DNA from 3 places in the Pseudoalteromonas sp. A3 genome. Region 2 is predicted to be linked to each of the others. Evidence: predicted binding sites of a transcription regulator. Region 2 holds the regulator's gene; each other region holds the start of a gene.
The links. The regulator sigma-54, encoded in region 2, starts transcription at its own class of promoters, with help from an activator protein. The targets are predictions, from matches to a motif close to GTTGGCACGNNNNTNGNNT.
Positions count from the first base shown of each region.

Region 1: a site for sigma-54 is predicted at 5,178-5,196, ahead of OIZ54_RS18915 (YggN family protein). Genes of this name have one in related genera too.
Region 3: a site for sigma-54 is predicted at 4,679-4,697, ahead of OIZ54_RS12025 (DUF2726 domain-containing protein). Genes of this name have one in related genera too.

Region 1 covers NZ_JAPCKL010000016.1:19,290-27,056, forward strand. Annotated here, with positions in the region: tRNA gene OIZ54_RS18885 (tRNA-Ser) at 1-67, opposite strand, end outside; tRNA gene OIZ54_RS18890 (tRNA-Ser) at 121-211, opposite strand; gene OIZ54_RS18895 (hypothetical protein) at 432-572, opposite strand; gene OIZ54_RS18900 (diacylglycerol/lipid kinase family protein) at 900-1,772, shown strand; gene OIZ54_RS18905 (DMT family transporter) at 1,809-2,738, opposite strand; gene OIZ54_RS18910 (PLP-dependent aminotransferase family protein) at 2,845-4,287, shown strand; gene OIZ54_RS18915 (YggN family protein) at 4,346-5,140, opposite strand; gene OIZ54_RS18920 (PA3496 family putative envelope integrity protein) at 5,521-5,706, shown strand; gene OIZ54_RS18925 (glutathione peroxidase) at 5,814-6,308, opposite strand; gene OIZ54_RS18930 (AzlD domain-containing protein) at 6,694-6,993, opposite strand; gene OIZ54_RS18935 (AzlC family ABC transporter permease) at 6,990-7,694, opposite strand.
Region 2 covers NZ_JAPCKL010000006.1:201,543-209,309, forward strand. Annotated here, with positions in the region: gene kdsC (3-deoxy-manno-octulosonate-8-phosphatase KdsC) at 1-432, shown strand, start outside; gene lptC (LPS export ABC transporter periplasmic protein LptC) at 429-983, shown strand; gene lptA (lipopolysaccharide transport periplasmic protein LptA) at 973-1,521, shown strand; gene lptB (LPS export ABC transporter ATP-binding protein) at 1,518-2,243, shown strand; gene OIZ54_RS12920 (RNA polymerase factor sigma-54) at 2,313-3,812, shown strand; gene hpf (ribosome hibernation promoting factor) at 3,840-4,127, shown strand; gene OIZ54_RS12930 (PTS sugar transporter subunit IIA) at 4,132-4,584, shown strand; gene rapZ (RNase adapter RapZ) at 4,604-5,449, shown strand; gene OIZ54_RS12940 (HPr family phosphocarrier protein) at 5,490-5,762, shown strand; gene mgtE (magnesium transporter) at 6,022-7,380, shown strand; gene OIZ54_RS12950 (zinc-dependent metalloprotease) at 7,427-7,767, opposite strand, start outside.
Region 3 covers NZ_JAPCKL010000006.1:10,118-17,884, reverse strand. Annotated here, with positions in the region: gene OIZ54_RS12045 (peptidoglycan DD-metalloendopeptidase family protein) at 1-622, opposite strand, end outside; gene tyrS (tyrosine--tRNA ligase) at 1,002-2,201, shown strand; gene OIZ54_RS12035 (cobalamin biosynthesis protein) at 2,271-3,215, opposite strand; gene mtnN (5'-methylthioadenosine/S-adenosylhomocysteine nucleosidase) at 3,216-3,923, opposite strand; gene OIZ54_RS12025 (DUF2726 domain-containing protein) at 4,043-4,639, opposite strand; gene folE2 (GTP cyclohydrolase FolE2) at 4,754-5,674, opposite strand; gene arcB (aerobic respiration two-component sensor histidine kinase ArcB) at 5,901-7,767, shown strand, end outside.

The DNA.
Region 1 (7,767 bases), on a different contig from region 2:
TCGATAGAGCTACAAACTCTATACTCCCTTAGCAGGGGAGCTCCTTCGGCCACTCGGACACCTCTCCAACGCATAACAGATTGTATTAACGGTAGTTTATTCATACCATTAATTAAATAGTGGTGGAGAGATAGGGATTTGAACCCTAGATAGGCTACAAACCTATGCCGGTTTTCAAGACCGGTGCATTCGACCACTCTGCCATCTCTCCGTGACGCAGAATAATACTTAGGTGATACCGTCGTGTAAATAGCAAATAAACTGTTTGCTTAAAAAGTAGGCGTAATTACGGTTTTTTTTGTAAATAGAGGGAAATTAGAAGGATTTAAACTAAAAATTAAAGGGTGGCAGCAAACTAAGGGAGCTAAAGAAGCGCTTTCAATAGTGGTTAGTTGTTTACTGCCCCTGCTTAATAATCATAACAAGGTTGATTATTTGTATTGCGCGGCGCTGTTTAATGCTAACTTTTTGCCCATACGGTTTAATTTAGCAAGCATTTTAGCTTTACGGTTAGTTGGTTTTACGCCAACGTGGGCTGCTGCATTTTGGTTTAGGGTGTTTATTGGGTTCATGTCTTTGCTCCAAGGTGTATGTGTTTAAATCGCGAGCATTTTGACTCTTTTTTGTTTAAAAATACAACAATATAAACTAAGGCTTGGCTATTAGTTATTTTTATCTGAATTTGCATTGTTTTGTTTTTAATTAAAACTACCAAGTGCCCATTTTGCATAGTTATTTAACTAGGGGAACTAGGTTTTAATTTGTTTTATAAGTGTTTTTTGTGTTTTTTAATGTTTTTAGTAAATTTTTACGCACTTTTATGATTAATTATTCAGATAAATTAATTTTAACTTAATTCTTATTTATGCTGGCGTACTGGCTAATAGGAGGTAAATTACTTGCAGTTGTTAATAATAGTTAAACCGAGCGTAAAAAACGTGGTGTTAGAACACTTTGATTGGCTTAAAAAAACATGCCAGAAGAAAAATATTCTCTATATTACGGTTAAAACGACAGGCAATTTTGAGTACGACTTAGCAAACGTTAAATTGAATGCACAAAAAAGCCAAATAGCAGTGGCTATTGGTGGCGATGGCACGCTTAATTTGGCACTTAATGGCGTGATTAACAGTGCATGTAGTTTGGCAATATTACCTTGTGGTACGGGCAACGATTTTGCGCGTCGCTTTCATTGCACAGCTAAACAGTGGCAAAACGCTATTTTTAATGCCCCCACACACTTAATTGATGTAGGTAAAATTAATACTCGTTACTTTATTAATGTGGCTGGTGTTGGTTTTGATGCTCATGTAATTAAGCAGTTGGGTCATTTACAAAGCATGTCAGCTTGGCGCTATAAGTGGACGAGTTTTAAATCGCTCTTTACTTACAAAGCAAGCACACTAAATGGAGCATTTTTAAATAAGCAATGTAGCTATCAAAATTTAATAACTGTATTTGCGAACTCTCAGTATTTTGGTGGCGGCATTAAAATAGCACCTAGGGCTAAAATTGATGATGGACTGCTTGATTGCTACCAAATGCAAGCGGGTAGTCTTGTTGATCACTTATATAGCTTTATTAAATTAATTTTTAAGCGCCACCATACTTTAAAAAAGCTTACTTATAGCCAATTCAAACAGGCGCGTATTAATACTAAAAATTTATTAATTGAGGCCGATGGCGAGCTAGTAGGTGTTACGCCCGCGGTTATTGCTATTCATGAGCAGGCTATTAATTTCCATATACCAATAAAAAAGCGCCTACAGTAGGGTAGGCGCTTTTGTGTTAGTGCGTTAAAAACGCCTCTAACTGGGGACGGAGCCATTTTTAGCAACGCAGCGGCTTGCTAAAAAGGCGTTAATTCTTTTTGTGGGGGTAAGTACAATTGCATTACCCAGTAGTACTAAACTAAAGCCGGCAAAGGTGTTTGCATGCCATTCAAAGCCTTCAAAAAAGCTGCTTAATGCAACGGCCACTAGCGGAAACAGCACTATGGCGTAGCTTGCTTTTTCAGGGCCAATGTTTTTTAACAAGGCAAAATAGCAGCCAAATGCAATCACAGTGCCAAAAACCGATAAATACAATAGCGACAGCCAATAGCTGGTAGGGGCACTAAAACTGACCGTTATACCATTTATTAATACATAAACGGCTAAACCTACTGCGCTATATAACATGCCCCATGCGTTACCCTGCAGCACACCTATTTGATGATTAGAATTACGTACACTAATCATATTGCCCAATGAAGCCACAAAGGTACCCCCAAGGGCAAGTAGTAACCCGACCAACGCCCCATTACTCAAGTCGAATTGCTGTAAATGCGGCCAAAACAGACAAATAATACCCACCACGCCGATTAGCGCGCCGCAGTAAATACGTTTGGCAATGGGCTTTGCAAAAAATAAACGGGTGTTGACTATGTTCATTATTAGCAACATTGAAAATGCAATAGAGGCCATTGCCGATGAAAGGTAGTTTTGTGCCCAATACAAAAGCAAATAATTTAAGCCAAAGTTAGAAATGGCCAATAAAGCAAAAAAGCCATGATCGACTAACGAAAATCGCATATTAGGCTTTTTGTAGGCCACAAATAGCCACATACATGCAGCTGCTATGGCAAAGCGATAAAACAAAGAAAGCTCCACAGCAATATCGCCTAGCTGAAACGAAATCGCGAGCCACGTAGAGCCCCAAATTAACACTGTTGTGAGATATAGCGCTGCGCTTTTCATGGCAAACCTCTAAAAAAACCGATTGAGTGGTTATTTTAGAGTCTATCTGTATACTTACCATATACAGAAAAGTATAAATGTAACCTATACAGATTTGAGGCGAGATATGCAGCCAGCTGCCAATAAGCAAAAAGCCGAGTTTTTATACCAACAAGTTATTGAGCTAATTAAAGACATGCAAGCGCAAAAGGTATTACTACCTGGGGAAAAGCTTCCTTCGCTTCGTAAAATGGCCAGTAACTTACATATTAGCATTCCGACGGTTAAGCAAGCGTATCAAGCGTTAGAAGATCAAGGGTTAGTAGAGGCACGTGAAAAATCGGGCTACTTTTTAACGGTGCTTAATACGGTTTACAGCTTGCCAAAGCGTGTAAAACTAAGCCGCGAGCCTGTCACTGTAAATAAACAAGCGTTAATAGAGCAGGTATACAGCGCTATTCATCAACCTAATGTAATTGCCTTTGGTATTGCCAATCCCGTTGCTGCCGCGCCTACCGATAAAGCTTTAGCCCGTACCATGCGCCGGGTTATGACAATTGCTGGGGCGAGTGTTATTAATTATGGCCCTATTGATGGTTTTGCTGCGCTTAAAAAGCAATTAGTGCATAGATACTTAGGCTTTGGTATTGGTGTAAATATAGATGAACTGGTGATCACCAATGGCGCGCAAGAGGCGCTGGCTATCGCACTTAAGTGTGTTACTAAGCCCGGCGATGTGGTTGCAATTGAAACCCCCTGTTATCACGGCATTATTGAACTAATAGAGAGCTTAGGATTAAAGGCGCTTGAAATTCCGCTATGCCCCGACAATGGTATTTGGCTTAACGACCTAGCTCAAGCGCTTGAGCAACATGATATAAAAGCATGCTTGTTTTCGACCGCCATAAATAACCCGGTTGGCAGCTTTATGAGCGATGAAAGCCGTAAGCAAATGGTGGACTTAATAGAGTCACATAATGTTGTTCTTATAGAAGATGATGTGTACGGTGATCTGCACTTTACTGCCAAGCGTGGCACGCCCGCTTTAGCGTATTCAAAAAATGGGCTTGTGATCAGCTGCGCCTCGTTTTCAAAAACGGCTGCACCAAGTTATCGAGTAGGTTGGTTAATAGCAGGCAAGTTTGCAGGTCAAGCGCGCCGGCATAAGCGTGCATTAAGTTGCTCTGCCTCACTTATAAATCAGTGGACGCTTTCTGAGTTTATAGCCAGTGGTGAGTATGACCGTAATTTAAAAGTACTTAGGCAGCGCTTACGTAATAACAAAGAGCGCATGCGGTGGTGCTTATTAAACGCGATGCCTAAAAATACACGTATTAGTGACCCTAAAGGTGGGTGTGTTATTTGGCTTGATTTAGGCCAAGGGGTAGACAGTCAAAAGTTATTTTTACTGGCGCTAGAAGCTGGTATTAGCATAACCCCCGGACTTATTTTTTCAGCGAGTAATAAGTATAAAAGCTGTATTAGGCTAAGTTACGGGGTGCAGTGGAGCGAAAAAATAGAGCAGGCTATTACCACGTTAGGTGCGCTGGCTCACACGCTAAAAGAATAAAAAAGCAGCACCTAATATACAAGTGCTGCTAAAGGGATGTTAAATACGGTGCGGTGTATTAATTTTGTTTAATGGTAAATAACTCGTAGCCTTTTAGCTGCGGTAACTGCGCTACTAATTGCTCTTCTTGCTGTGCTATGTTGGCAAAGCTGTCGCATAAAGAGTTGGCACGCTTTTCAAGCGCACTGGCATGCAGCTCTACTTTTTCTTCTATTTGCGCGCCCATATTTTCCATGCGTTGCTCAAATGCATCCATATCTCCACCCGAACCAAGCAGCTCAGAGCCTAAAGCAACTAAAATACTGCCCATTGATTGCATAACGGCAGACTCAACCACGGTTTCTATTTGCTCCTCAAATTGGTGTTCAAAGTTTTCACCAAATTGATTAAAGCTTTGTTGGCCCATTACAAACGTACCTTGTTGATAAAAGGTGTTTTCTACTTCAAGTCTTATATCGTCCATCAGGCCAGATAAGTCATCAAGGCCATCAATATTAAATGCGTTAGCTACTTCCTCTAATGCTACACCGGCTATTTTTACTCCGTCTAGGGCAATATTAGCGACCTCAGGTAGCTGCGTACGTAAGTTGTCTGAATACTGGGTAAGCGCTTGGCGCTGTTCGCTGTTAATGGATACTTGTTCGCCATTTATAGTTAAGTTGCCATTGCTGTTAAAGCGCATGAATTGATTAGATGCGGTAAAAATTTCTAATTCGCTAGGTTTAATGCGTACATCGTTTTTAAACTCTACATTGCACTGTTCATTGCTAAACGAAATGCCCGCATTGTTATCGTTATGTGCCATTGCAGCGGGTGTACAAATTAAAGCGCTTACTAATAGTAAATTTTTCATGTTTATTCTCTAATAATTGTTGATGACAGCTAAGTATTAACAAGTTTGGTGCCATTATTTATTTTTATTTTAAAACAGTGGGTTATGAAAATTTGTGTGTTTTTAATGATTTTTAATTTTGATAAATAAACTACTTTTTAGTCAAAAACACTAAAAATAAATAAATGATAAATTTTATTTGTCGAAACGATAAAAAACTCTCACTTTCCACTTTCTTAATTTAGCGCTATTTATTCACAATATTGACATGAAGGCTATTTACGATAGTCACGTGGCTTTATTTTGGTGCTAATTTGTTCGTATTTTAGCGCTAAACATTTTTAATTTACCAAGTGCAGGAATAAACCTGAGTTGGTCTCAAACACTTTATGGAGTGGGTTGTGGGTAAGACATTTAGTTACGATGCGCTAGATGATGATTTTGTTGAAGACGAGTACGAAATGGTCGGGCGCAATCAGCATGACAAAAAAAAGCAAAAGGTGAAAAAGAAGTTGGAAGATTACCTTGAGCAAAAACGTTTGCGTAAAAACCTAGGTGAAGACGACTTAAACGATTACATAGACTAAATTGTGCTAGTTAAATAATGCGCCTTTTTATTAGGGTTTGAATGTGCGTTTACGCATATTTAAAGGCTAAACATTGGCAATAAAGAGGCTTTATGCCTCTTTATTACTTATTGTGTACTTAATTTAGCGAGTGCTTGTTGAATAGTGGTTTCTAGCTTTTCTGGTTTTGTAAAAGGCGCATAGCGCTTGATAGGTGTGCCATCGGACGCTATCAAAAACTTGGTGAAATTCCACTTTATTTTGCGTGTTAAAAAGCCGGGTAAGGCCGATTTTAAATACCTAAATACAGGGTGGGCGTGACGACCGTTTACATCAACCTTAGCGGCCATTAAAAAGCTTACCCCGTAATTGATTAAACAACCTTGTTGTATTTGCGTTGCGTCGCCTGGCTCTTGCTGACCAAATTGATTACATGGAAAACCAATAATAACCAATCCGCTTTTTGCGTACTTACTATGAAGAGTTTGTAGCGACTCGTACTGCTTAGTAAAACCACACTCACTTGCGGTATTAACAATAAGCACAACCTTGCCTTCAAAGTCGCTAAAATTAATTGTTTTACCGTTTAACGCAGTAGCCGTTAATTGATGAAATTCATGCATGATGGATGCTTTTTTATTGTTGTTAGCTACATTCTACCCGCTGTAGCGCGTTACTAAAAGTATAAAATTTAGGCTTGTTAATACCGCGCTTAACTATGCGCTAATGGGTTGGCTGTTATTTAGGGCGTGTTGAACTTTGCGGATTGAAATTTGTTCAACCTAGGGGCGATCAAATCGCGGCGCGAGGTTTGTAACCTAGTGGGCTAAGTAAAAACCGAGCAACAAAGAGTTTATCGCCCCTAGGCAGAACCCAAAGGGCAGCGCATGTTTGGCATTTATGCTACGTTATCGCCTATTTATGGGGAATAACCACACTTCACAGGCTCTGCCTTGCCTAAAAACCAAACATACTGCTGCAAATTCAAACGCCAAAGGTCAACACGCCCTAGTTTAAAATTAAAAATAACCCCATACTGGCAAGCGTTGTGTAATAAATATTATGTGTTTTGTAGGCAACAATAATGGCAACGATAGCTGCGCTTAAATAAGGGTTATGCCAGTTTAGGTTGAGCCCGTCTTCATTTATAAAAATAATGGGTACCCAAATAGCGGTTAGTACAGCGGGTGCGCTAAAGCTTAAAAACTGCTGCATTTTAGGGCCCACTTTAAAACCAAGGCGTTGATGTAAAAATAAGTAACGAGTAAAAAAGGTAATACACGCCATTAATAATATAGTGAGCATCATAATGGGTTGTCCTTTTTTTGTGTAAGCCTTGCAGTAAAGTAGCCTGCACTCATTGCAAGTAGAGCAGCACAAACCAACCACAACTCAAACCCCGTGCTTTTTAAAACTGTGGCGCTAATACCCGCAACAATCACAGTAACCAGCGAGGCTAAATTTTTTATGCCCGGTACCACAAGAGCAATAAATGTAGCTGCAATAGCAAAGTCGAGCCCTAAATTTGTTAAATCAGGGAGCACACTTCCTGCAACTATGCCTATGAGTGTCCAAAGGTTCCATGCAATATAAAAACTAAAACCCGCGCTTAAAGCGTATATTAGGCGCGCTTTTGTTTTATAGGCTTTGCGGTGATGCGAAAAGGCAAACAGCTCGTCGGTTAGTACAAAACTTATTGGTAAGCGCCACCGTAATGGCTGTGAAATAACTTTATGGCGTACGGCTAAACCGTATAAAAAATGCCGAGAGCTAATAATAAATGTGGTAAATAAAATAGTCAGTAAAGGGGTGTTACCGGCCATTAGTTCAATTGCAACTAATTGTGCAGAACCCGCGAATACAAGTAATGACATTGCTTGTGTTTCAAAGGCACTAAAGCCATTTTGAATCGCTAAAGAGCCACATAATATTCCCCAAGGAACGACCGCCAGGCAAAGCGGGAGCATATCAAAAAAACCTTTTAATACTGCGCGTTTAGTTATATTCATTAATACAAGTAAGTAATAAGTTTGTGCGTTTAGTGTGCCATAAATAGCGCTTTATGTAATATCATTAATGCAG
Region 2 (7,767 bases):
AACCAAGGCGAAGAATTAAAAGCATTTAATACAAAAGATGGTTTTGGCATTAAAGCGCTGATCAATAGCGGTTTTGAAGTTGCGGTCATTACGGGGCGTCACTCAAAAATAGTGCAAACTCGCATGAGCAGCTTAACCGTACAGCACATTTATCAAGGCCAAGAAGACAAACTTATTGCTTATCAAGAACTCAAAAACACTTTAAAGTTAACTGATGAACAAATAGCCTATATTGGTGACGATGGCCCTGACATGCCAGTAATGGAGCGCGTTGGCTTTGCCGTTGCAGTTAACGATGCGCACCCGCTAATTAAGCGCTTATCGCATTACACTACGCAAATGCCTGGTGGCTTTGGCGCCGTTAGAGAGCTCACAGACTTACTTATGCTAGAGAACGGCATAGCGCTTACAACACAAGGCACCAGTTCATGAATGCAGCACGCGTTATACTCAGTGCGTTATTCATCGGCTGTATGGTTTGGCTTTGGTACCCTTATTTTACCCAAACCAATGTAGCGCCAGAGCAAGAACCTGAAGTAATTGCAAAGCCCGATTACACCGCTATAGAGCTTAAGCAAACAGCCTATGACGAGCAAGGCAAAATAAGCCATAAAGTCACAGCGGCTAAAATGGAGCTGTACCAACAGCTTGGTTTTACGTTTTTTGAAAAACCTATTTTCACCTTGTATAACGAAAAGCAAACATGGCGAATAAATGCAGACGAAGCAACGCTTTACGAAGATAAACAACTTATTTTAGAAGGCAATGTGGTTGCTAAAAATTTAGTTGATAATGCCATGATAGATAACATCGATGCCGATAACATCGAAGTCGACATTAAAGCGCTAACAATGCGCTCTGAGCAGCCAGTGGTTGTCACTGGGCCTAATTTAAAAATTGTCGGTAAAGGCCTTGAAGCCGATTTAAAAACCGAAGTAATAAAACTAATTAACCATACGCGAACAATATATTATGACCAATAAACTCACTAAAATACTTATTATCCCATCGCTAATGCTTGCATTTAGCGCCTCTGCTGCTGAGCCTGCTGCTCAACCGCCAGCAAATCAAATTTCTATTAGTGCAGACCGTCAAGAAGGCCAACTTAAAGAAAACGTAGGTATTTTTGAAAAGAACGTCGAAATTGTGCATGGTAATCGCAAAATTACAGCCGACCGACTCGAAGTACATAAACGTGAAGACTTAGGGGATAACAAACAACTCCTTATTGCCACTGGCAGCCCAGCCTACTTCGAAGAAAAACAAGACGACGGTACCGTAATGAGTGCCAGCGCAAACGAAGTACGTTACGACGTAGCAAAGCGCTTTTTAACGCTTGTTGGCGATGCTGAAGTCGCACAAGCCGGTCAAAAAATTAATGCTAAAAGTATTACCTACGACATGCAGCAGCAGCTTATTAGCGCAGAAAAAGACGAAAACTCTACGGATCGTGTCCACACAATTTTAGTGCCTGTTGAAGCAAAAATTAAAGAAAAAACAGGTAACGAAGGTCAACCATGAGCACCTTAAAAGCAGAACTATTAGCAAAAAGCTATAAAGGCCGCCAAGTTGTAAAAAATGTAGGCCTTGAGGTAGAAGCCGGCAGCATTGTTGGCTTATTGGGCCCTAATGGCGCAGGTAAAACCACCACCTTTTACATGATTGTAGGGTTAGTACCTAGCGACAAAGGTAAAATTTCTATTGATGATAACGACATTACGTTATTACCTATGCACAGCCGCGCCCGTTTAGGCATTGGCTATTTGCCGCAAGAGTCATCAATATTTAGAAAGCTGACAGTTTATCAAAACCTAATGGCTATTTTAGAAACGCGTAAAGAGCTCAATAAAGCCGCACGAGAAGAAACGCTTAACAACTTACTTGATGAATTTAGTATTCAGCATATTCGCGATAGCCAAGGTATGGCGCTTTCTGGTGGTGAACGCCGCCGTGTAGAAATTGCCAGAGCACTGGCAGCAAACCCTAAATTTATTTTATTGGATGAGCCTTTTGCTGGTGTTGATCCGATTTCAGTGTTAGATATAAAGAAAATAATAGAACATCTTAAAAACCGTGGCATTGGCGTATTAATTACCGATCACAATGTAAGAGAAACCCTTGATGTTTGTGAAAAAGCCTACATTGTTTCTCATGGGGAGCTAATTGCATCTGGCACCCCAGAACACGTATTAAATGACAAAACTGTACGCGATGTTTATTTAGGCGAGCAATTTAGGCTGTAACATTTAAGCCACACCTACAAGCATCTGCTAATATTAATTATAACAACATAAAAGGATTGTTAGAGATACATGAGGCAATCATTACAGCTGCGCATGGGCCAGCAACTTACAATGACTCCACAATTGCAACAAGCGATTCGCTTGCTGCAGCTCAGTACATTGGATCTCCAGCAAGAAATACAAGAAGCACTTGATAGCAACCCGCTATTAGAAGTAGAAGAGCAAGATTACACGGAAGAGTCGGCTGGAAAAAATGAACAAAAAGCAGATACGGATGATGTAACCGTAAGCGCATCGGCTGACGATACAACTAGCGAGTACGAGCAAGACAGTGGCGAAGCTTTAAATAAAGACACCGTTAGCGATGATATGGCAATGGATGTAACTTGGGATGAGTACATGAGCGCAGCCCCTGCGGCATCCTCAGGCCCAATGCCAGAAGATGAGTCTATTTATCAAGGTGCCTCTACTGAAACGCTACATGAGTATTTAATGTGGCAGCTTCAGCTTACTCCTTTTAGCCCCACTGATGAAGCCATTGCTATTGCCATTGTAGAAGCTGTAGATGACTCGGGTATTTTAACGCTAAGTTGCGAAGAAATTTTAGAAAGCTTTAACCAAGAAAACGATGACGAAGTTGAAGTTGAACTTGACGAAATAGAAGCCGTTTTAAAGCGTATTCAGTTATTTGACCCTGTAGGTATAGCCGCGCGCAGTTTACAAGAGTGCTTGTGTATTCAGCTAAACCAGTTTGATAAAGACACCCCTTTTATAGAACAAACTAAAATGATCTTAACCGATCACATTGATCTATTAGCGGCACGCGACTATCGTACATTAATGAAAAAGACTAAGCTTAAAGAAGACGAGCTTAAAGAGGTCATGACCCTAATACATACCCTCAACCCAAAACCTGCAGATACAATAGTAAGGGAAGAGTCGGAGTATGTAATACCAGATGTGTCGGTTAAAAAAATAAAAGGCCGCTGGGTGGTAGAGCTAAACCCAGATAGCATGCCAAAAATACGCGTAAATAGTCAGTACGCGGCTATGTCACGTACCGTAAAATCAAGTGGTGATAGCCAATTTATTCGCTCTCACTTACAAGAAGCTAAATGGTTTATAAAAAGCCTTGAAAGCAGAAACGACACGCTGCTCAAAGTAACAAACTGTATTGTAAAACAGCAACAGGCATTTTTTGAACATGGCCCAGAAGCCATGAAGCCAATGGTTTTAAACGATGTTGCTGAAATGGTAGAAATGCATGAATCGACAATTTCGCGTGTTACTACGCAAAAATATATGCATACGCCACGTGGTATTTTTGAGCTTAAGTATTTTTTCTCAAGCCACGTAAGCACTGAAAATGGCGGCGAGTGTTCATCAACCGCAATACGTGCCCTAATTAAAAAGCTAATTGCCGCGGAAAACTCAGCTAAACCATTGAGTGATAGTAAAATTGCGGATATATTGGCAGAGCAAGGAATTAAAGTAGCTAGACGCACAATAGCAAAATACCGTGAATCGCTAGCTATTCCACCGTCAAATCAGAGAAAGAGTTTGATATAAGACGTAAAAAACAAAGAGGAAATGCTTATGCAACTAAACCTAACTGGTCGTCACGTAGAAGTAACTGATTCACTTAGAGACTATGTAAATAATAAATTTGCAAAGCTAGAAAGGCACTCAGATCATATTAGCAATGTGCATGTCATTCTCGATGTAGAAAAACTCAACCAAAAAGCAGAAGCGACTATTCATGTAAGTGGCGCAGATTTATTTGCCTCAACAGAGCACCAAGATATGTATGCCGCTATAGACTCGTTGATTGACAAGCTCGATCGTCAAGTCATAAAACATAAAGAGAAGCTTGCTAGACACTAATATTATGAAATTAAGTACATTAGTATGCCAGGACTGCAGCAAAGCTGCGGTCCTTTTTAGTAGTAAAAAAAGAATTTTAGAGTTTATCAGTGAGCTAGCTCATGAAAAGCTCCCCTACTTACCACAACAAGATATTCTTAATGCGCTGGCAAGCAGAGAAAAGCTAGGCAGTACTGGTATTGGCCGGGGTATCGCCATTCCTCATGGCAGAATGGGTGGCGTAGAAGAGCCGCTGGCTTTAGTACTTGTTAGCGACACGCCTGTTAACTTTGATGCTATTGATAACTGCCCTGTTGATATTTTTGTTGCACTCATCGTACCAGATGGCGATAACCAACAGCACCTAAAGACTCTGGCAACCATAGCTGATAAACTGAGCAACAAAGAATTTTGTAAACAGCTGCGTAGTGCTAAAACCGATGCAGAGCTGTATCAAGTAATTGTTGATCAATCGTAGTAAATACTAAGGGCTATAAATGGAGTTAATTATCATAAGCGGCCGTTCTGGTTCAGGTAAGTCGGTTGCTTTACGCGTGGTTGAAGATTTAGGCTATTATTGCGTAGATAATATTCCGGTCAACCTACTGCCCTCTTTGGTGCGAAGTGTTTCAGATAACTATGACAAAATAGCCGTTAGTATAGATGTTCGTAATATCCCCAAAGAACAAGACGAATTTAACGATATTCTCGAGTACCTTCCTGACTTTGCTAAACCCACACTGTTTTATTTAGATAGTGATGATCAAACACTGATCAAACGTTTTTCAGAAACACGCAGATTACACCCTTTATCCATCGATTCGCTGCCGCTTGATTTAGCAATAAAAAAAGAAAAAGAACTGCTTGATGTACTTGTAACGCGCGCTGACTTTATGCTTGATACCACCGATTTAAGTGTGCACCAATTAGCAGAGTCAATTCGCGAAAAAATACTGGGTAAAAAAGATAAGCAACTTATTGTAACGTTTGAATCGTTTGGCTTTAAACACGGCATACCTAAAGAAGCTGATTATGTTTTTGATGCTCGCTTTTTGCCAAACCCCCACTGGGAGCCTGAACTTAAACCGCTTACGGGCCTTGATCAACCAGTAAAAGATTTTTTGGCAAATCACAGCATAGTGCAAAAATTCACTTGGCAAATTCAAACCTTTGTACAAACTTGGCTGCCACACTTAGAGCGCAATAACCGTAGTTACCTCACTATTGCAATTGGCTGTACTGGTGGTCAACATCGCTCTGTTTATTTAGCGCAAGCCATTGGTGAGAGCTTTGCTATGACGCATCCGAATGTCAAAATTCGTCATCGTGAGCAAGAAAAGTAACCTTAAAATAATAACCTGTTCAGTTTAGGTATAGTAATTTATGCGCTGTGAAGACACATTTCTAATAAAAAATAAATTAGGCTTACACGCCAGAGCGGCAACGGTCCTTGCGCAATTAGCTGTGCAGTTTGATGCTAAAATCACCTTACACCAAGATGATAAAGAAGCTGCAGGCGACAGCGTATTAGCTTTAATGCTACTTGAAAGCAGTAAAGGTAAAGAAGTTAAAGTAGTCTGTGAAGGCCCTGATTCAGAGCAAGCTTTGCATGCGGTTGGGCAATTAATTGCACAACGATTTAACGAACAAGAATAATTTAAAGCACCATAGCCTTATAAGTTAAAGACTTATCAGGCTGAACTATAAAGATTTAGTAAGTTAGGGTATTCCGACTCGCCTAATTTAGTGCTTTAATTTAGGGTAATAAAGCCATGCCCCAGCTAAATTTGGTTACTTAATTTTAAACACTAATTTAGTCCTAGCATTGGGTTTAGCACAAAAAATAAAGAAAATAACAGTGGGCAAAACCACTTACTAAACACCTTTCCATTACACAAAAATATTTAGGATGCCAATGCCAGAAGCGTTTGAACAAGACTATCCACTACAGCAACTAAAACAAGTGACTAAATCACTTAATAGTGGGCAATTTGTTCAAGTAAGACGCATGCTAGCAAAAACAGCACCTTGTGATACAGCACTGCTGCTTGAATCCTCTCCGCATAAAATTAGACGCATGCTTTGGCAACTGGTTGACCCAGATGTGCAAGGGGATGTGCTAGAAGAGCTCTCTGAAGATGTACGTTTAGGCATCATTGCACAAATGGAACCTGAGCATATTGCCGCGGCCACTGAGGATATGGGCCACGATGATTTAGGTGAAGTCCTACGTAGCCTACCTGACACCGTGTACAAAGATGTGGTTAGCGCTATGGATACGCAAGACCGCGAACGCGCTACACAGGCTTTATCTTACCAAGAGCGCTCAGCAGGCGCGCTAATGAACACCGATACGGTGACCATTCGCCCAGACGTTACACTTGATGTTGTGCTGCGTTATATTAGGCTACGCGGTGAGCTGCCAGAGGGCACCGATGATTTATACGTTGTTGATAAACATAACTGTTTTTTAGGTGCATTATCACTTAGTACACTGTTAACTAATCCGCCTGAAAAAATTGTTCAAGATTTAATGGATGAAGACTGTGAGTCTATCCCTATTTCGATGGATGAAAGTGAAGTTGCTCAGCTATTTGAGCGCCACAACTGGATATCGGCCCCTGTAGTCGATGATAACGCCCACTTGCTTGGACGTGTCACCATTGATGATATTGTTGATGTTATTCGTGAAGATGCAGAGCACAGCTTATTAAGCCTTGCCGGCCTTGATGATGAAGAAGACACCTTTGCACCTGTTTTAAAAAGCTCAAAAAAACGCTCAGTATGGCTTGGCGTTAACTTACTCACAGCCTTAGCTGCCGCCTTTGTGGCCAGCTTTTTTGAAAGCACCTTAGATATATTACCTATTTTAGCTGTACTCAATGGCATTGTGCCCTCAATGGGTGGTGTAGCAGGTAGCCAATCTTTAACTCTGGTTATTCGCGGTATTGCCGTGGGCCATATTAACCAAACTAACCAACGATTTTTAATGGCTAAAGAGCTGGCGATAGGCGCATTAAACGGGGTTATTTGGTCAATACTTATAGCCAGTGTAATTGCGCTTTGGCAATGGGATTTTATGCTTGGCGGCGTGCTCGCATTTGCAATGTTTATGAACCTCGTAGTAGCTGGTGTTGCTGGCGCATGTATTCCTATTTTATTGAAAAAAATGAATATAGACCCTGCACTTGCAGGTAGTGTTGTACTTACAACAGTAACTGATATTGTCGGTATTTTTGCCTTTTTAGGCACCGCAACGTGGCTACTTATTTAGCAACCTGAACTGAGGTTAAGTAGCCACTACACACTAAAACATATAATTAAATTGGTGAGCCCGGTGGCATTGGTAAACCACTGAAGTTTTCAGGCCACTTACCTACTTTTAAAAACTGTTTTATTTGCTCTGCTAAATACTGTTTAAATGCGCTTTCTCCTACACTGGTATTACTTAACATTGAGTTTTGATTGTACTCTTTGCTTAATTTTACCAAGTAGAAACGTAACTGCGCCTGCACCTCTGGGCTTACCTTGTCACTAGTGACTAAATCAGCCATATTTTTTGCAGTTAAAAATTGCACCCGCTGGGTGATTTTGCCTTTCATTGTATTAGGTGATGACACATTAAACACTTGGCTGTAAAGCTGCTCTAACAACTCATCTA
Region 3 (7,767 bases), 190 kb from region 2:
CCCAACCAAATATATCAGCAAAGTTCATTATTTGGCGCTCGCTTAAGCCTGCAGCAATTGCTGAGGTCCAAAAGCTGCTAGAAATTTCGCCACCGGCTGTTTTGCTCAGTGTTTCTATTTCTTTGCTATCTATTGATGTGTCGTAATTACCTTCGTCATTTAAGGTAACAAACAAAGTATCTGTTTTTGAAATAACATAACGAAGCTGAGCTAAATCACCGTTTTCTGCTGTTGCAAAACTAAGTATTTCACCTGGGTGAATTTTAGTTAGTTTGCGTGTTTCAGCATTGGTGTTAATTAGCTTGTGAAGCGTTTGCGCTGAAAAGCCAGCACGCTTGAAGATAATTGCTAAATTATCGCCGTTTTTAACTTGATGATCGACTAAGTCGTATTCTGGCAGCTTTTCTGCTGCTTCTGGCGAATTTAATTCAGTTAATTTTTCGTTGTCTTCAACTTTAACTTGTAACTCGTAACGCTTACCAATTTCTAGTGCATTTGCACTATTGTCTTTGGATGCAGTCGCTTTTTCTGAAGGAAGAAAGGCTAAGCCAACAATAGCAGAAACCAAACCTAGAATAAGCAATTTGTGTTTTTTGGGAAGCGTGTTAACCACGTGAACCATAACGTGCCTTTTCTGCTGTCGTGAAAATAAAATATATATTAATGCAGGATATACGTAATAAGGTACGAATACTAGTAAATAAAGCTAAAAGCCCCGCAAATGTTAGTAAAATGACAATTTATAGTTGTTTAAGTTTATCGATTTAAACTGATTCTAAAGTGCGCTAAAATCGGCGTTTAAACACCATTTCTAATTGCCTAACACAGTGAGACTAAGCTTATTGAGTTTAGTTGCATTATTCGCATAAAAAATTGTTTTAATTAGGTAGAAATTTGTTATGTTAGCAACATAAGTGCTTTTGGTTTAAATCTGTTTTAAACCCTTATGTAGCAAGTCATCTAGTTGCCCCTTCGTTGGCAGAATTTTGGAGTAATACACAGTGGATTTACAAACCGCTCTAGCAGAGATAAAACGCGGTGCAGAAGAGATATTAATTGAAGACGAATTAGTTGAAAAACTAAAGTCGGGCAAAAAGTTAAAAATTAAAGCCGGTTTCGATCCTACCGCGCCAGACTTACATTTAGGTCACACTGTACTAATTAATAAAATGAAAACCTTTCAAGATTTAGGTCATGAGGTTATTTTCTTAATTGGTGACTTTACCGGCATGATTGGCGATCCAACAGGCAAAAATGTAACACGTAAACCACTGACCCGTGAAGATGTACTTGCCAATGCTGAGACTTATAAAGAGCAAGTTTTTAAGATTTTAGACCCAGCTAAAACCACCGTTGCGTTTAACTCTTCGTGGATGGAAAACCTGGGTGCCGCAGGTATGATCAAACTTGCAGCTAATCAAACTGTAGCGCGTATGCTAGAGCGTGACGACTTTAAAAAGCGTTACGGCAGCGGCCAACCTATTGCAATTCACGAATTTTTATACCCACTCGTACAAGGTTGGGATTCGGTTGCACTTGAGTCAGACGTAGAGCTTGGTGGTACTGATCAGCGCTTTAACCTTTTAATGGGCCGCGAGCTTCAAAAAGTAGAAGGCCAAAAGCCTCAAACAGTATTAATGATGCCATTGCTTGAAGGCACTGACGGCGTTCAAAAAATGTCTAAGTCGCTTGGTAATTACATTGGTATTACTGATGCGCCAAACGATATGTTTGGTAAAGTAATGTCGATTAGCGACGTACTTATGTGGCGCTACTACGACTTACTAAGCAGCTTATCAATCGAAGAAATTGCAGCGCAAAAACAACGCGTAGAGCAGGGCACTAATCCGCGTGATATTAAGATTGAGCTGGCGAAAGAGTTAATTGCACGTTTTCACAGTGAAGAAGCTGCGCAAGCCGCACACGATGACTTTATCAAACGTTTTCAGAAAAAAGCGCTACCTGATGAAATCCCTGAGCTGACAATTACCATTGCAGAAGAAGGTATTTTAATTGCTAACTTACTTAAAGAAGCTAATTTAGTAGCCAGTACTTCTGAAGCAATGCGCATGATTAAGCAAGGTGCAGTAAAACTTAACGGTGAAGATAAAATCACTGATACAAAACTTGAAGTAGCAAAAGGCACGACCGCTATTTACCAAGTAGGTAAGCGTAAGTTTGCCAACATTACTGTAGCGTAAGCGCAGTTAAAACTAAAAACCAGCTTAGGCTGGTTTTTTTGTGCGCGCATTTTGGCTGCTAAAAAACCACTAAATCAGCTTTAATATCTCAATACTGATAATGACTAACAGCCAAAATGCACGCGCTTGATTTAATCTATTTATGATCACAGGGACGTCTTCGGCTTTTGGGAGTCTCTCGGTTCCAATACGCATTTTATTAAAACGCTTACCAAAATAAACCGCAGGGCCGCCTAGCTGTACGCCAATAGAGGCGGAGCACACACTTAAAATCCACCCTGTATTTGTTTGATAAAAGTGTCTGCCATAGTGCTTTATGTAATGCATACTTTGTTTACTGGCTTTGCTTGCGGCAATGGTTAATGCAAGTGAGCGTACGGGGATAAATTCGATTATAAACAAAAGTATTTTAAGCGGTTTTAAAAAGTGGCTATTAGGTGAAATATCGGTGCGCCAAGCATGCTGCATTAAAGTCAGTAGCCGATACGCTAAAGCGGCAATTGGCCCAAGTAATAAAAATATAAATATAACGGTAAAGTAATTACGGGCAGTTCGTAAAATTAAGCTTTCAATTAAGGCTTTGATAATACCTGGCGCTGAGAGCTTATTGACCTCTCGGGCAAGCAGTGGCTTTACGAGTTCACGCGCGGTAGATTTTTGGTTTTGTTTTACTAACTTTGCAACACGCAGGGCTTTTTTTTCAATCGCTTTGCTTTCTAGGCACAAATATAAAATGAGGCCCGCTAGCAGCTCAGGATAAAAGGCAAATTCAAGCAGTAACACAATAATAATAAGAATAACGCTTAAAACTAGCGCACAGGCAAGAGTGGAGGCTAAATAAAGGTAACTTTTAGGCTCACTTGGTTTATAAACCCGTTTTCCTATAGCACTAAATACAGCGGTTAATACTGTATTAGGGTGATACCAGCTTTTTAACGGGAAAAAGCGCTCAGCAATGAGCGCCACAAAAAAGGCAATAAAGTCCAAATGGTTTTGAACAATATTGCTTAGCATTTACAGTGTAACTTTTGTTAGTTTTTCCAATAGTGCAACAACCATTTTTGATGAATTGATTGATGCAGTCTCTAAGTATTCTTCAAACGATTGCGGCGACTCTTTACCGGCAATGTCAGACATAGAGCGAATAACCACAAATGGCGTATTAAGCGCAAAACACGTTTGTGCAATAGATGCGCCTTCCATTTCTACTGCAAGCATTGTAGGAAAGTCGCTGCGTGCTTTATCAATTCGTACTGGATCACACATAAATGAATCACCCGTACAAATTAAGCCGACTAAGGTTTTTACTTCGCTAATTTGCGCAATGGTTTGCTCGGCAGCTTCAACTAGTTTTGGGTGTGCGGCAAAGCCTGCTGGCATTTGTGGAACTTGGCCAATTTCGTAGCCAAAAGCGGTTACATCTACATCGTGATGACGTACTTCTGAAGAGATAACAACATCGCCAACACTTAGAGAGGGATCAAAGCCACCGGCAGAACCTGTGTTAATAACACAATCAGGATTAAAGTTATCAATTAATAACGTGGTTGCAATCGTTGATGCCACTTTACCAATACCCGATTGCACAAGTGTTACTGTATTACCTGCTAATTCGCCTGTGTAAAAGGTAAACCCTGCTTTAGTTAGCACTTGTGGGTTTTGCATTGCTTCACGTAAAATTTTAACTTCTGGCTCCATTGCGCCAATAATACCAACATTCATAGTGTTTGATTCCTGAGTTTGAATACGTAGATTATACGTGAAGTTAGCAATAAAAAACAAAAAAGCGAGCTGTTTTACGGCTCGCTTTAAATACTTTTAGGAGAGTATTTAATTCTATTTTAAATTTCGGCTAACGCAGTGGTTTGCGCTTTAGCCTGAGAAGGTGACAATACCGCAGGTTTACTTACACGATTACGTGTTGGACGAGCCGATTGCACCGCTGCAGGTTTGCCTAATTTAAACATAATTGCATCGCGCACCTCAGAAGGGCGGTAGCCTGATTTTACTTTCATACGAATATGTGGAATGCCAGCAGATTCTAAAGCGCCGTTTACAAACCAGTCGCGCTGCGCTTTGTGGCCATCTTTATTGGCGTTGTTAACCAAATCGACCGCTGCCACTATCGTCATTTTTTCTTTATCTACCAGCACAAAATCGAGTTGTTTATTTTTAGCTTTAGCTAAAGCTGCACGTTTTGATTTAGCAGAAAGGCCTTGCTTGCAGTCGATTACATCGATGAGTTTGACGCGGCTCACAATTTTATATTGATCGCCTACCGCACGCTCTAAAAGATTTAAAAATGCACCCTCAACCTGTGTAAACACGGTTTGTTTGCGGGTAAAAGGATAGGGATTGCCGCCATCATCACTAAATTTTGACGCAACCACAGAGGCCCCAACCACTAATACTAAAATTGATAATAAAGCGAATTCCATACGGTAACTCCATAACAACAAATTGACACTGCTCAAGTAAAGCAATTTACGTGCCTAAAAATTGGTTGTTATGGCTAATTACCGTATGTATTTATTATTAATGCAGCAGGGCTGTTAGGCTTTGTAACCGCCCTCAATTCCTTTAACGGCAATAGCGACTGCATCATGCGCATGGAGCGATTCGTAATGGTTGATTTGTAGCCAGTAATCACTAAAGTTATCGTTTTCAAGAACCGCTTTAATTTTACGTGCAGCGTCTTCACAAAACATTAAATTTTGACCGTTAAGGCGGGCAAATTCTTGCTCATCTTCACGTTTTACTGCCGCTTGTACCGGGGTTTTTAGTTCAGCTTCTAATGTATCAATTAAATTTACTACGTCAAATTCACTAATCGTGTTGTCTAGCTTTACTTTAACGTTTGCAATTGAACGCTGTGAGTGAGGCGTTGCCACAATACCCTGCGTTGTACCTAGCCATGCTAAAACGTCTTTTTGATTAAGTGTTTCTTGATTAAACTTTTCGCTAAAAGCATTTTGAATAAGTTGGCGAGCAAGTGCTGCAGAGCATGGACAGGTTGATGAATAAGTAACATCAACGCTTAGCTCGTAGCTAATTGCGCTATTTTCAATAGTGCTGGTTAGGGTAATTGGGTAGCTTTTCCAACCTGCTTTACCGCTTAACAACGATTTACGACGCAGCGGTAATTCAAATTTAAACTCTATTTGAGCTTTGTCACTTAATCCTTCGTGGCTGGTGATAAAGGTATCGAGTGCTTGAGCTAAAGTTTGTGGGTTAACTTGTTGCTCTGTTGAGAGTAAATCAAGCGCTAAAAATAAACGCGACATATGAATGCCTTTAGCGTCTTCTTTATGCAAATTAACAAAGGCACGCGCTTTTGCGTTAACGGTAACGGGTGCTAAATCTTTCGATTCAAAAATAAATGGCAGTTCTATTTCGCCCATACCAACCCAGTCTAACTTACCTGTTTGTAAGGCGGGAGCCGTATCAGCTATATCGGGCATGTTGGTTTGCATGTGCGCTACTCGTTATTGGTCATAATAAAGCGCAGCATTTTACACTAAATAATTTATTGCTGAAATGATGAGTTTAACAAGTAGGCAAAAGTAAACATGAAAATTTTCTGTTTTTGTCGCACAACATGAATATAGCTAATAGAAAAATGCTAAAATCTGCTGCAAAATGCGTTTGACTATTAATAGGCACTTTTTATTTATGCCTAGTAACGAGATACACTGACCTATGACCGATTCTTCTTTGAGCCCTTGGGCTCGAGTACTTTCTAGTTTAATAACTCGCTTTGGCGAGTTAAAAACCGCGGCAATGTGCTACGCGCTTTTATTAGGCGTGTCGCTTATATTGTCGAGTATGTTTTATTATGTGGCACTGGGTGAGGTTAATTTAGTTGATATTTTAGCTGTGGTATTTTTTACTGCGGTTGTATCTCCCTTTATGATCAGTATTTTACTCAACTCGATTAGACAATTAGATGCCTCATACGCTTATTTAGACAGCGCCACAAAACAAGAAAAGCTGTTAAACCAAACATTAAAAGATAATATCAACCGCCTCAACATTGAAATAGATGAGCGAAAAATGGCTTTTCATGCCAAGCATCGCGCCATTGAAGAGCTTCGCCGCGAAATAGCAGAGCGTAAAAAAACACAACAAGAACTAGCTCAGCAAGGCATGCTCCTTCGCTCTATTGTCGACTCTTCTCCCGATTTATTTTATTACCGAGATAACAACGGCGTGTTTGCCGGCTGTAATAAAATGTTTGAAGAGGTTATGGGCAAAACCAGCGCTGAACTAATTGGTAAAACAGTGGAGCAGATTTTCCCAAGCTACTTTTTAGCAGAAGTACTCAGAACCGATAAACAAGTCGAGCAAACGCATCAAGCGCTGACAATTGATGTTGAATATATGGTTAATGGTGAAAACCGTTGGTTTGAGCTGCGTAAATTACCGTTTATAAACGATCAAGGTGACTACATAGGTTTGCTTGCATTTGGCCGTGATATAACCAGCCGTAAAGAAGCAGCACAAGCGCTTGAAACAGCCTATAAGGATAAAGGTAAGTTTATAGCAACGCTTAGTCATGAGCTGCGCACGCCATTAAATGGCATTGTAGGTTTAACCCGCATGCTGCTTGATACAGAGCTTAATAAGCAGCAACGCAGTTGGTGTAATACGGTGTTTTCGAGTGCTGAAACCTTAGGTAATATTTTTAACGATATTATAGATTTAGATAAAATAGACCGAGAGCAATTAGATATAGCAACCGACTCTATTAACGTTTCAGACTTTATTAACGATGTAGTGAACTTTGCCGGCTTAATTGCTGAACAAAAAGAGCTTGAATTTTCAATTGAGCGAAATGGCACATTAGATGTTTATGCACTCCTAGACCCAACGCGTTTACGCCAAGTGGTATGGAACTTAATTAATAATGCCGTTAAGTTTACCCAGCATGGCGAGGTAAAACTCACATGTAGCCGAGAAGAGCGTAACGATGGACCGTGGCTTGAACTTAAAATATCAGACACAGGGCAGGGGATCCCAGAGGATCAACTCTCGCGCATATTTGATATGTACTACAAAGCCCCAGATTTAAGCGGTAAAAACGCGATTGGCTCAGGCATTGGTTTAGCCGTAACCAAAGCGTTGGTCAGTGCAATGAAAGGCACTATTTCGGTAACCAGTACAGAAGGTGAAGGCAGCTGCTTTACCGTGCACATACCGCTTAGCTTATGTGTAGCGCCTACCGAACAAAGCTATGCAGGTAGAGGTTTATATATTTTACTTGTAGAGGATGTGCCATTAAATGCTGAAATTGCGACTAACCTGTTAGAGCAGCGCGGCCATGAAGTAATTTGGGCCGAAACGGGTGAAGATGCACTCTCGTTTGTAGAAACCGAAGACGAGCTAGATTTAGTACTACTTGATATGCAACTGCCCGATATAAATGGTGATGAGGTGGCAAGACAAATACGTGCCGATAGCCATTTTGATAAACTACCTATCGTTGCGCTTACAGCGAATGTACGTAGCGCCGAAGAAGACTTAGAAGGTATTTCGGTGCAAGGGGCGCTTGCTAAACCGATTAATA